4 regions of the Streptomyces sp. NPDC030143 genome follow, and region 1 is predicted to be linked to each of the others. Evidence: riboswitches for the same ligand, from Rfam matches in the RefSeq annotation. Region 1 holds a riboswitch; each other region holds the start of a gene.
What was found. Region 1 has a riboswitch for cobalamin ahead of ACZ4YY_RS12605 ((2Fe-2S) ferredoxin domain-containing protein). Riboswitches for the same ligand answer to the same signal wherever they lie in the genome.
Positions count from the first base shown of each region.

Region 2: another riboswitch for cobalamin. It lies ahead of ACZ4YY_RS03285 (energy-coupling factor ABC transporter permease); the one in region 1 lies ahead of ACZ4YY_RS12605 ((2Fe-2S) ferredoxin domain-containing protein).
Region 3: another riboswitch for cobalamin. It lies ahead of ACZ4YY_RS32750 (ribonucleoside-diphosphate reductase subunit alpha); the one in region 1 lies ahead of ACZ4YY_RS12605 ((2Fe-2S) ferredoxin domain-containing protein).
Region 4: another riboswitch for cobalamin. It lies ahead of ACZ4YY_RS00365 (cobalamin biosynthesis protein); the one in region 1 lies ahead of ACZ4YY_RS12605 ((2Fe-2S) ferredoxin domain-containing protein).

Region 1 is NZ_JBVIAY010000005.1:448,138-451,265, reverse strand. Features, by position in the region: partial or broken gene ACZ4YY_RS12610 (SDR family oxidoreductase) at 1-531, shown strand, start outside; gene ACZ4YY_RS12605 ((2Fe-2S) ferredoxin domain-containing protein) at 629-1,063, opposite strand; cobalamin riboswitch at 1,125-1,247, opposite strand; gene ACZ4YY_RS12600 (GHMP family kinase ATP-binding protein) at 1,563-2,486, shown strand; partial or broken gene ACZ4YY_RS12595 (LacI family DNA-binding transcriptional regulator) at 2,567-3,128, opposite strand, start outside.
Region 2 is NZ_JBVIAY010000002.1:25,856-28,983, reverse strand. Features, by position in the region: gene ACZ4YY_RS03295 (PP2C family protein-serine/threonine phosphatase) at 1-501, shown strand, start outside; gene ACZ4YY_RS03290 (ATP-binding protein) at 731-1,180, shown strand; cobalamin riboswitch at 1,263-1,445, shown strand; gene ACZ4YY_RS03285 (energy-coupling factor ABC transporter permease) at 1,476-2,177, shown strand; gene ACZ4YY_RS03280 (energy-coupling factor ABC transporter substrate-binding protein) at 2,174-2,554, shown strand; gene cbiQ (cobalt ECF transporter T component CbiQ) at 2,561-3,128, shown strand, end outside.
Region 3 is NZ_JBVIAY010000028.1:68,461-71,588, forward strand. Features, by position in the region: gene ACZ4YY_RS32750 (ribonucleoside-diphosphate reductase subunit alpha) at 1-1,830, opposite strand, end outside; adenosylcobalamin-variant (AdoCbl-variant) riboswitch at 1,967-2,065, opposite strand; gene mctP (monocarboxylate uptake permease MctP) at 2,392-3,128, opposite strand, start outside.
Region 4 is NZ_JBVIAY010000001.1:82,604-85,731, forward strand. Features, by position in the region: gene ACZ4YY_RS00355 (inorganic phosphate transporter) at 1-483, shown strand, start outside; gene ACZ4YY_RS00360 (hypothetical protein) at 527-748, shown strand; cobalamin riboswitch at 880-1,018, shown strand; gene ACZ4YY_RS00365 (cobalamin biosynthesis protein) at 1,123-2,067, shown strand; gene ACZ4YY_RS00370 (cobyric acid synthase) at 2,064-3,128, shown strand, end outside.

The DNA.
Region 1 (3,128 bases):
TCGCCGACCCGGAGGCCGGCCCGGGTCTTCGACGAGGTCGAGGACAGGTCGGGCGGCATCACGGCCCTGGTGATGTGCCACTGCGAGTCGGTCGACTCCGGTCTGCTCGACACCACCGTCGAGAGCTTCGACCGGCACTTCGCGGTCAACGCCCGCGCCACCTGGCTGCTGATCCGCGAGTTCGGCCGGCGGTTCGCCGCCGCACCGGGCACCGGCCGGATCGTCTCCCTCACCAGCGACCACACGGTCGGCAACCTTCCCTACGGTGCGAGCAAGGGCGCCCTGGACCGCATCACCCTGGCCGCCGCGCACGAGTTCGCCCACCTCGGCGTCACCGCCAACGTCGTCAACCCGGGACCGGTGGACACCGGTTGGATGACCGAGGAGGTGCGCGCCGCCGTGATCGGCCGGACCCCGCTCGACCGGCTCGGCACCCCGCAGGACACCGCCCACCTCGTCGACTTCCTCTGCTCGCCGCAGGGCCAGTGGGTCAACGGCCAGCTCCTGATGAGCAACGGCGGCTTCGCGTAGGGCTCGCCCTCCGGACGAGGGGCCTCCCGCGCGTCGGGAGAGCCCGCGCTTCCCGGCGGCGGTCGTCGGATCCGAGGACCGCCGCGCGCCTCGGACCTCAGGAGGCCGTGCGGCGCCCTGGCGGGGTGAAGACGTACAGCTCGAGGATGTCCGGCAGCGGGGCCAGGCCGGGGCCGCCCGCGCGCACCCAGGCGGCGATGTCCTCGGTCGCGTCGGGGTCGTTGACGAGTCCCAGCCACACGGGACGTGCCCCCGCGGCCCGGCCGGCGGCGGAGGGCTGTACCACGACGACGTTGGCCTGGTCGCACACGTCGAGGCAGGCGGAGATGCGCACGGGCACCTGCGCGCGCAGACGGGCGGTCTGCGCCGCGTGATCGACCCCGGTCACCTTGGGACTGCCGCAGCAGCAGTCCCGGCACACGACGACCCGGCACGGTGCCGTCCCGGCCGCCCGCGCGGGCGCCTCGTCGCCGGACGCCTCGTCGCCGGACGCCCCGTCGCCGAACGCCCCGTCGGCCGTTGTCCCGTTCATACCGGGCCCGCCCCTCTCCGGGGAGATCCGCCCCGGTGTCCGTCGAGGAGGCGACGACGTGAGTCTCCTGGCTCTCGGGGCGAGGCTCGTCCCGGCCTTCCCGCCCCGTCCGGGGGCGGTGGCCTGTCGGGATCCGCTCGCCGATCACAGTGGCGGGACCGCGCCGGATTCGCACCGGCTTCCTCGGACCGCCGTCGCCCTGTCGTCGGCCATCATCCCCCATCCGCCGCTCGCCCCCACCCCCGGGTGGCACCCCGCGCGGAGTCGACGGCCGACCCGTCGGAAGGACGCGGCACCCGCCCTGCGGCGCGGGGCACGGTGGTGCCTATGCTCGGGCGTGCAGTCGGCTCACGCCCCCGTCCGACCGGAACTGCGGGGGCCGCGACGCAAGAGGGAACCTCGTGGACGGGTCGGCGGTACGGACGGCGGCACGGTGTGCGCGTGAAAACCTCCCTCCCCTTTCCGGTGCCTGTCGGGGCTCGTGACCAGGAGGTCGGACGTGATCGTGCCCGCGCAGGTTCCCGCCACGCTCGCCGGGGAGCGGGGCGGGACCCGCACCCCGGCGAGCGGTACCGTCTCCGGTGTCTGCCACGGCACCCTGGGCGAGCTGTACCAGGGCCCGCTGCGGGCGGGCGGCGATCCCGACATCGCGCTGGTGTCCTTCCCCGTGGACCGTCATGCCTGGGTGCACTTCACCCCGGGCTCGGAGCCGCCGAACCTGCTGCCGCTCGGGGAGAAGGCGGCGAAGGCCGCCCGGATCTTCCTGGAGCGCTTCGGACTCGACCTGCCGCCGGGCCGCTGGAGCACCCACTCCGAGCTGAAGGTGGGCGTGGGCATGGCCAGTTCGACAGCCGACATCGTGGCGACCCTGCGCTGTCTGTTCCGGCTGTTCGCCCTGCGGTACGACGCGGACGTGGTCCTCGGCGTCCTGGCGGCGATCGAACGGGCCGACAGCGTGTTCCTCGACGAGTTCGCCCTGCACCTCAGCGGCCGCCACCGGGTGGTCCGCCGGCTCGGCACCGACATCGGCTTCCACACCGCCTTCGTCACCGAGCCGGGCACGGTGGACACCGCCGCCGTCACCGCTCCGCTGCTGGAGCACTACCGGCGGCGCGGGGAGGAGTACCAGCGGTGCCTGACCGATCTGCTGAAGGCCTTCGACTCGGGCGACCCGGCGGCCGTGGCACGGGCGGCGACCAGCAGCGCCGCGCTCTCCCAGGAGGTGCTGCCCAAGGCCACGTTCGAGCGGGTGCTGGGCCACCGGGAGCGGTTCGGCGCCGACGGCGTCTTCGTCGCCCACACGGGGTGCCTGGTCGGCTACCTCTTCCGCCGTCGCCCCGGTCCCGACGTCAAGTCCGACCTGTCGGCCTTCTTCCACTCGCTCGGCCACCAGTGCTCGTTCGCCCGAGGTGGGTACGGGTGATCCACCCTCCTCGCCGACACCCCGGGGGTTCCCGGCCTCGTCCGGCTCATCCGCTCGCAGGGTCCGGTCCGGTGCGGCCGTCATCGTTCGCCGTCGGCGCGGCGCCCGCGTCCCGGAGGCCTGCGGGCCGCCGGGGGCGCGGTCGAGGCGCGGACGGCGAGGTCGACCGGCGGGTCGTCGACCGGCGGCGGTTGCGCGTCCGGCTGCTCGATGGCCTGCACCGGCAGGCGCAGTCCCGCGCGGGCCACGGTGTCGAACGGCTGGCGCACCGTGGTCAACGGCGGGGCGACGTACGCGGCGAGGGGATGTCGTCGAAGCCCACCACGCTGACGTCGTCCGGCACCCTCGGGCCGGCGTCGGTCAGCGCGCGGATCGGGCCGACGGCCATGTCGTCGTGGCGGCGAACACCGCGGTCACGTCCCCGTCGCGGGCCGGTCGGCGGCCGGCCGCGTAGCCCGAGGCGACGGACCAGTCATCGACGAGCACGGCGGGCTGCTCCTGCCGCGCTCCGCGAGGGTCGACCGCCGGCCTTCGAGGCGGTCCGGGCGGCGTACCACCGCGTCGGGCCCGCGAGGTGGTGGGCGGTCGTGTGCCCGAGGTCCAGGAGGTGGTCGGTCGCCGCCCGGGCCCGTTGCACGGCGT
Region 2 (3,128 bases), on a different contig from region 1:
GCGCTGCGCAACGCGCGCCGGGCCGGCATCCCCCTCGACGACCAGGCCGCCCTGGCCGACCAGGCCGTCTACTCGCACTACCGGGGCCGGTGCTTCCTGTCGGTGCTGATGCTCGACTTCGACCTCGTCACCGGCCTGGTCCGGGCGGTCGACGCCGGGTCCCCGCAGTTGCTGCGGCTGCGCGACAGGACCGTGGAACGGGTGCATTTCGAGGCCCAGTTGCCGCTGGGCATGTTCGAGGAGACCGACTACGTCACGCAGGAGTTCCGCGTCGAGCCGGGCGACCGCCTCGTCTTCGTCAGCGACGGCGTCCACGAGGCGGCCTCCCCCGGCGGCGAGGCGTTCGGGGACGGCGCGCTGGCCCGGGCGATCGCCGCCACCCGACTGCTGCCGGCCGCCGACGTGCCGGGCGCCATCCTGCGCGAGCTCACCGTCCACCGTGGCCGGCCCTCCCCGGACGACGACGCCCTGGTGGTCTGCCTGGACTGGCGCGGACGCTGATCCGAAGCCCCCGGCCCGCCGGACGGCCGCTGTTGTTCGCACCGCACCCCGACGCTAATGTTTGTCATACGGCAACGATCAGCCGGAGGCGTGCCGCCCGGCAGCCGCACGGTTCCGTGCGCAGGGAGACGATGCAGGTGTCGCGACGAACAACGCTCATCTCCCACCCGCACGGGAGCGGACGTCCGGCGGGCCCGGCCACCCGCGCAGCGGGCCGGGAAGCGGTCACGTGACCCCGGTCCCGGGACACGTCCTCGCGGCCACGCTGCCGATCGGTTCGGACGCGGATCTGGGCTGGGTGCGCCATCGGGTGCGGCAGGCCGCCGCGGGCCTCGGCTTCGGTCTCGTGCAGCAGACCAAGCTGGTCACCGCGGCCAGCGAGCTGGCCCGCAACACCCTGGTCCACGGCGGCGGCGGGTACGTCGAGATCGCTCCGCAGGACGACGACGGCCGACGCGGCCTGAGACTTGCCTTCACCGACACCGGCCCCGGAATCGGCGACCTCGACCTGGCGATGACCGACGGCTACACCACCGGCGGGGGCCTCGGCATGGGCCTGAGCGGGGCCCGCAGACTGGTGAACGAGTTCGCCGTCGACACCGAGGCCGGCCGGGGCACCACCGTCACCGTCCTCGCCTGGGCGCCGGGCCTCTCCCCGGCCGTCCCGGAACCCCGCTGAGGCGACGTGTGCGCCGGGGTGTGAGCCGCCGGACACCGTCCGCGCGCCCCCGTTGCCGCTTGTCACCACCCCTGTACGGGCACTACTGTCACCACGCCTTGGTGAACGGGAAATCCGGTGTGATGCCGGTGCGGCCCTCGCCACTGTGATCGGGAAGTCCGGCTCCGGCCCTCGCGGGCGGCCACTGGGTCCTCGGACCCGGGAAGGCGGAGTACGGGCGGTGGTACCCGTCAGCCAGGAGACCGGCCAAGGCGCGTCAACCATCCACGAGGTGCTGGAGAGGGTCTGCTGAGCCATGCACATTGCCGAGGGTTTCCTGCCTCCGGTGCACGCGGTCGCCTGGGGCGTCGCGTCGGCGCCGTTCGTCGTCCACGGAGTCCGCTCGCTCCAACGTGAGGTGCGGGAGCACCCGGAGAGCACGCTGCTCCTCGGTGCCTCCGGGGCCTTCACGTTCGTCCTGTCCGCGCTGAAGCTGCCCTCCGTCACCGGCAGTTGCTCGCACCCCACCGGCACCGGCCTGGGCGCGATCCTGTTCCGGCCGCCGATCATGGCGGTGCTGGGCACCATCACCCTGCTCTTCCAGGCGCTGCTGCTCGCGCACGGCGGCCTGACCACGCTCGGCGCGAACGTCTTCTCGATGGCGATCGTCGGCCCGTGGGCCGGTTACGGCATGTACCGGCTGCTGCGGCGCTACGGCGTGCCGCTGATGGTCGCGGTGTTCTTCGGGGCGTTCGTCGCCGACCTGTCCACGTACTGCGTCACCAGCGTGCAGTTGGCGCTCGCGTTCCCCGACCCGGGCAGCGGGTTCCTGGGCGCCCTGGGCAAGTTCGGGTCCATCTTCGCCGTCACGCAGATCCCGCTCGCGGTGAGCGAGGGCCTGCTCACGGTGCTGGTGATGCGTCTGCTGGTGCAGTCCAGCAAGGGCGAACTGACGCGTCTGGGCGTGCTCGTGACGGGCCGGCAGGCCCCGGCCGGAACGGAGGCGGCGGCCCGGTGAAGCGGAACACGAAGATCAACCTCCTGCTGCTGCTCGCGGTGCTGGCGCTCGCCGTGCTGCCCCTGGCCCTCGGGCTGGGCGACCACAAGGAGGAGCCCTTCGCGGGCTCCGACGGCGAGGCGCAGACGGCGATCACCGAGCTCGAGCCGGACTACGAGCCGTGGTTCTCACCGCTGTACGAGCCCCCGTCGGGCGAAATCGAGTCGGCGCTGTTCGCGGTCCAGGCCGCCCTCGGCGCGGGTGTCCTCGCCTACTACTTCGGGCTGCGGCGCGGGCGGCGCCAGGGCGAACAGCGCGCGCGGGCCGAGTTGCCGGCCGAGGACGTCCCGGCGGCGAAGGAGCCCGAGGCCGGGGCGTCCGTGGCGGAACGGACCTGAGCGCTCGTGCTGCCGATCGACGCGGCGGCGCACGGCAGTCGCTGGCGCCACCGTCATCCCGTGGACAAGGCCGTGCTCGGGCTGGGCCTCACCGTGCTCGCGATCTCGCTGCCGCCGTGGCCGGGCGCGGCCCTGGTACTGGTGACGGCGCTCGCCGTGCTGCTGGGCCCGGCGGGGGTGCCGGCCGGGCGGCTGTGGCGCGCCTACCGGGTGCCGCTGGGCTTCTGTGCGACGGGCGCGGTGACCCTGCTGGTGCAGGTGGGCGGGCCCGGCGGCTTCGTCTCCCTGGCCGACGGCGGGTCCGCCCGGGCCGGGGAGCTGATGCTGCGCACCTCGGCCGCCTCCCTCGGCGTGCTGCTGTTCGCGTTCACCACGCCGATGTCCGACCTGCTGCCGCGACTGGTGAAGGCGGGCGTGCCGGCGCCGGTCGTCGACGTGGCGCTGGTGACGTACCGCATGAGCTTCCTGCTGCTGGACTCCGTGCGTCGGATCAGGGAGGCGCAGGCGGCACGGCTCGGGCACACCTCCCGGGCCGCCGAGTGGCGGTCCCTTGCCGGGCTGGGCGCCACCGCGT
Region 3 (3,128 bases), on a different contig from region 1:
GGTGGCGGTCGGCGCGATGGCGAGCAGCAGCGCGTTGCGCATGCCGACGGCCGCGATCCGCTCACGCAGCGCCGCCCAGCGCTCCGGCCAGGTGAACGCCACGCCGTAGTGGTCGGGGTGCAGCACACCGCGCGCCGCGCGCGTCTTCTCCCAGGCCGGCAGCGGGCCGCTGCGCTCGGCGAGGTCGGTGGAGGCCTCGTAGGCGGCGAGCATGATGCGTTCGGCGATCCGCGCGGAGAGCGCCTTGGCCTCGTCGGAGTCGAAGGGCAGCCGCAGCTTGAAGAAGACGTCCTGCAGGCCCATGGCGCCCAGGCCGACGGGGCGCCAGCGGGCGTTGGAACGGCCCGCCTGCTCGGTCGGGTAGAAGTTGATGTCGACGACGCGGTCGAGGAAGGCGACGGCCGTGCGGACGGTCTCGTCCAGCCGCTCCCAGTCGATGTCCCCGTCGACGACGAACGCGCCGAGGTTGACCGAACCGAGGTTGCAGACCGCCGTCTCCCCGTCGTCCGTGACCTCCAGGATCTCCGTGCAGAGGTTGGAGGAGTGGATGACGTGACCCGGCTCGGCCGTCTGGTTCGCCGTGCGGTTGGCGGCGTCCTTGAAGGTCATCCAGCCGTTGCCGGTCTGCGCGAGGGTGCGCATCATCCGGCCGTACAGCTCACGGGCCGGGAGCGTCCGGCGCGCCAGCCCCTCCGCCTCCGCCCTGCGGTAGGCCGCGTCGAACTCGTCGCCCCACAGGTCCACCAGCTCCGGTACGTCCGCCGGGGAGAACAGCGACCACTGCTCGTCGGCGTTCACTCGGCGCATGAACTCGTCCGGCACCCAGTGCGCGAGGTTGAGGTTGTGCGTGCGGCGGGCGTCCTCACCGGTGTTGTCGCGCAGCTCCAGGAACTCCTCGATGTCGGAGTGCCAGGTCTCCAGGTAGACGGCCGCCGCGCCCTTGCGCCGGCCGCCCTGGTTCACGGCGGCCACGGAGGCGTCCAGGGTCTTCAGGAACGGCACGATGCCGTTGGAGTGCCCGTTGGTGCCCCGGATCAGCGACCCCCGGGAGCGGATGCGGGAGTACGACAGTCCGATGCCGCCGGCGTGCTTGGAGAGGCGGGCCACCTGGTGGTAGCGGTCGTAGATGGAGTCCAGTTCGTCCAGCGGGGAGTCGAGGAGGTAGCAGGACGACATCTGCGGGTGCCGGGTGCCGGAGTTGAACAGCGTGGGGGAGGAGGGGAGGTAGTCCAGCCGGCTCATGAGCCCGTAGAGCGCGGACACCTCGTCGACCGACCGTGCCGTGTCGTCCTCGGCCAGACCGCTCGCCACCCGCAGCAGGAAGTGCTGGGGCGTCTCGATCACCTTGCGGGTGAGGGGGTGGCGCAGCAGGTAGCGGCTGTGGAGTGTGCGCAGGCCGAAGTAGCCGAAGCGGTCGTCGGCCGCCGGGTCGACCAACGCGTCGAGACGGGCCGCGTGGAGCCGGACGAACGCGGCGGTGCGGTCGGCGACGAGGCCCTCGCGGTGGCCGACGGCGACCGACTCGGTGAACGAGGTGACGCCTTGCGCGGCGGCCTCGGCGCGGATGCCGACGGTCAGCAGCCGGGCGGCCAGCTTCGAGTAGGCGGGGTCCTCCGAGATCAGGCCGGCGGCCGCCTCCGTGGCCAGCTCGCGCAGCTCCGTCTCGTCCGCCCGTGCGGACCGGCCGCGCAGCGCGGCGGCGGCGACCCGGCCGGGGTCGGCGTCGGGGAGGTCGGCGGTCAGCTCGGTCAGGGTCCGCAGCAGCGCGGCACCGGGACCGTCGTTCTCCGGCGCGGTGACGGAAGCCGGATCGGCTGGCGCGATGGTCACGTGGGGGCTCTCCCTCGCTGGGCACGGGGCCTTGCGAAGGGCGGGGGGCAGCACACGAGCGCACGCGGCGTCGCGTCCACCGGCCCATTCCGCGAGGCCCGGACGTCAGGGCACCCGGACCGGACGGCCGGGTGCGCTGTCGGCAGGACCTCGGACTGAACAGGCGTGCGGAAACACGCAAGTACACCGTTGCGGGACAGTTCCGGATTCGCACCGGATTCCCCTGCGGCGACAGCGAGCATGAGCATACATCTTGTGTCGGGGCGCGATGCCACCCCCAGATGTTGTGTCGCGCTGGTTTCAGAGCGTCAGTTCGTAGGTGAGGAGAGTGAGGTCGCCGAGGGCGGCGTACTCGGCGGGCTCCGCTTCTGCGATGAGCATGTCCATGGGGTGAGTGTTCACGACAACGGGCCGCCGTCAGTCCTGCTGCCGGCGGCCCGCTGCGGGGTGACGGGACCATCGGTCGGTGCACTGTGCCCCCTGGGCCGCGCGGCCTGGCGACGCGGCGGTGCACGTCACCGGACCACGCGGCCCGATCGGGCGCTCATGGTGCACGGACCCCTAATGCGTGGGCGTGCCCGCCGTGGCCGGCGGGAGTTCGATCTCGACGCCGGGGTCGCCGGCGTCGGCCGTGTAGTCCTCCGGCCTGGTCTCGTCGATGCCGTCGGGGGCGCCGGCGGCCCTGAAGGCGAAGGTGAGGACCACGGTGACGACCAGGTTGAGCACGAACGCCGTCAGACCGATGTAGCCGATCTCGCCGATGCCCGGGATCTCCTTCGACGAGCCGCCGAAGTGCTTCTGGGTCGGGGAGGCGACACCGTACGCGGCGACCGTGCCGTAGACCATGCCGACCGCCCAGCCGGCGAGCAGCGCCCAGCGGTGGAACCAGCGGGTGAACAGGCCGCCGACCAGGGCCGGGAAGGTCTGCAGGATCCAGATGCCGCCGAGGAGCTGGAAGTTGATGGCGACCGTCTTGTCCATGGTCAGGACGAAGGCCAGGGCGCCCACCTTCACCAGCAGCGAGACCAGCTTGGAGACCTTCGTCTCCTGCTCGGGCGTCGCGTCCGGCTTGATGAAGTCCTTGTAGACGTTGCGGGTGAAGAGGTTCGCCGCCGCGATCGACATGATGGCCGCGGGGACGAGCGCGCCGATGCCGATCGCCGCGAAGGCGACGCCCGCGAACCAGTCCGGGAACATGTTCTCGAACAGCTGCGGGATGGCCAGCTGGCCGTTGGTCACCTTCACACCCGCCGCGATCGCCATGAAGCCGAGCAGGGCGAGCAGGCCCAGCATCAGGG
Region 4 (3,128 bases), on a different contig from region 1:
GGCTTCGCCGCCCAGACCAGCGCGGCCACCGTCATCCTGGCCTCCTCCCACCTGGGCTTCTCCCTCTCCACCACCCACTCGGTCTCCGGTGCGGTGATGGGCGCGGGCCTGGGCCGCAAGGGCGGTGTCGTCCGCTGGTCCACCGCCACCCGGATGTTCGTCGCCTGGGGTCTGACCCTCCCGGCCGCGGCCCTGGTGGGCGCGCTCGCCGAGTACGTGACCGGCTTCGGCGACTGGGGCACGGCCCTGGTGGCGGTCTTCCTCGTCGGCTCCAGCGCCGCGATCTGGAAGATCTCCCGTCGCGAGGTCGTCGACCACACCAACGTCAACGACTCGGACGAGCCGGCCGGCGTGGTGACCCAGGCGATCGCCGCCGTGACGCCGCCCCCGGCGGGCCCGGTGGCCGAGGCGGGCCTGACGGCCACGATCGCCGCCCCCACGGCCGCCGAGCCGGCCCCGCCGGCCGCCACCACCACCGTCTGAACTGCGCGCACCCGGTTCCGCACCCGCTCAAGAAGGAATCACCATGAAGATCGACTGGGCTGCCCTCGGCTCCGTCTTCGGCGTCAGCCTCGTGGTCACCGTGGCCCTCGTCGGCCTGTTCACCCTCGGCATCACGGGCCTGTCGCGCCGCGAGCGCGCCGCCGCCCAGGGCGAGTCGGCGGCCCTCGCGGTCACCGCGGCCTACGCCTGCTTCGCGGCCTGCGCGGCGGCGGTGGCGTACGGGATCTCCCTGATCGTCGCCTGACGCACGACGCTCCTGCGTGGGCGGGGTGCGGGACGGTTCTCCGTCCCCCACCCCGCCTTTTCGTGCCCGGCCTACACCCGCGTGTGGGGTTCTGCACACTCTCCTCGCGCAGGTCAACGGCAAGTTGACGGCCCTTCCGGGGCCGTGGTGGACTGCCGGGGCCATGTACGGCGGCAAGAGAGGAAGCCGGTGCGAGTCCGGCGCGGTCCCGCCACTGTCACCGGGGGTTGCCCCCCGGGAGCCAGGAACTCTCACCGCCGGTCTCGTCGAACCAGGGCGTGGACACCCTGAGTGAGGACATACCGCCATGCTCGGCTGCCGTTCGAGGTCAAGCGCCGCAACTCCCCTCCGCCACCCCGCGGTCGGCTGAGCCGATGCGGGCCGATCGCGCCTTCGCGTACGGCGCCGCCGCCGGCCTCCTCGGCGACCTGCTGTTCGGCGATCCCCGCCGGGGGCATCCGGTCGCCGCGTTCGGGCGGGCCGCGGGCGCCGTGGAACGGGTGCTGTGGCGGGACCACCGGGGGTGGGGCGCGCTGCACACCGCGGTGTGCGCCGGGGGTGCCGTCGCGCTGGGTGCCGTCGCCGCGCGCGCGGCGCGTACCTCCCCCACCGCCTCCGTCGCCCTGACCGGAGTCGCCACCTGGGCCGTCGTCGGCGGGAGTTCCCTGGTGCGCGAGGCCCGGACCATCGGACGGGCGCTGGAGACCGGCGACGTGGAGACGGCGCGGGCCCGGCTGCCGCACCTGTGCGGGCGGGACCCGCAGGCCCTGGACGCCGACGGGATCGCCCGCGCGGTCGTCGAGTCCGTCGCCGAGAACACCTCCGACGCGGTGGTGGGGGCGCTGGTGTGGGGGGCCGTCGCCGGGGTGCCGGGGCTGCTCGGCTTCCGCGCCGTGAACACCCTCGACGCCATGGTCGGGCACCGGTCGCCACGCCATCGCCGCTACGGCTGGGCCTCGGCCCGGCTCGACGACGTCGCCGGCTGGCCGGGGGCGCGGCTGACGGCCGTCCTGGCGGCCGTCGCCGGGGACGATCCGCGGGGGGCCGTGCGGGCGTGGCGGGCCGATGCCCGCCGGCATCCCAGCCCCAACGCCGGTCCCGTGGAGGCGTCCTTCGCGGGCGCCCTCGGGGTGCGGCTGGGCGGGACGCTCTCCTACGGCGGCCGGGTCGAACACCGGCCGGTGCTCAACGGGGCGGCGGGGCGGCCCGTCGTCGCGCACGACATCGAACGCGCCGCACGGCTCTCCCGCCGTGTCGGTCTGCTCGCGCTCGGCGTGACGGTCGCCGGGCGGCTACTGACAAGGGGGCGTACGCGATGACCGGTGGGGGTCTCCTCGTGGCCGGCACCACCTCCGACGCCGGCAAGAGCGTCGTCACCGCCGGGATCTGCCGGTGGCTGGTGCGGCAGGGGGTGAAGGTCGCGCCGTTCAAGGCGCAGAACATGTCGCTGAACTCGTTCGTGACGCGGGAGGGCGCCGAGATCGGGCGGGCGCAGGCCATGCAGGCACAGGCCTGCCGGGTCGAGCCGACCGCGCTGATGAACCCGGTGCTCCTCAAGCCCGGGGGCGAGCGCAGCAGTCAGGTCGTGCTGCTCGGCAAGCCCGTCGGCGAGCTGAGCGCACGCGGGTACCACGGCGGACGCCAGCGCGAACTGCTGGGGACGGTGCTGGACTGCCTCGCCGAACTGCGGGGCACGTATGACGCGGTGATCTGTGAGGGGGCCGGCAGCCCCGCCGAGATCAATCTGCGGCGGACCGACATCGTGAACATGGGCATCGCGCGGGGCGCGCGGCTGCCCGTGCTCGTCGTCGGCGACATCGACCGCGGGGGTGTCTTCGCGTCGTTCTTCGGAACCGTCGCGCTGCTCTCGCCCGAGGACCAGGAGCTGGTCGCCGGGTTCCTCGTCAACAAGTTCCGCGGCGACGTCGGCCTGCTCGAACCCGGGCTCGACATGCTGCACCGCCTCACCGGGCGGCGGACGTACGGGGTGCTGCCGTTCCGGCACGGCCTCGGCATCGACGAGGAGGACGGCCTGCGCGTGTCGCTGCGCGGGACCGTGCGCGAGTCGACGGTGGCGCCGCCGGTCGGGGAGGACGTGCTGCGGGTCGCCGTGTGCGCGATCCCGCTGATGTCCAACTTCACCGACGTGGACGCGCTGGCCGCCGAACCCGGTGTCGTCGTGCGGTTCGTGGACCGGCCGGAGGAACTGGCGGACGCCGACCTGGTGGTCGTCCCCGGCACCCGGGGGACCGTGCGGGCGCTGGAGTGGCTGCGGGAGCGGGGGCTGGCGGACGCCCTCGTGCGCAGGGCCGCCGAGCAGCGGCCCGTCCTCGGCATCTGCGGCGGGTACCAGGTGCTCGGCGAGCACATCGAGGACGAC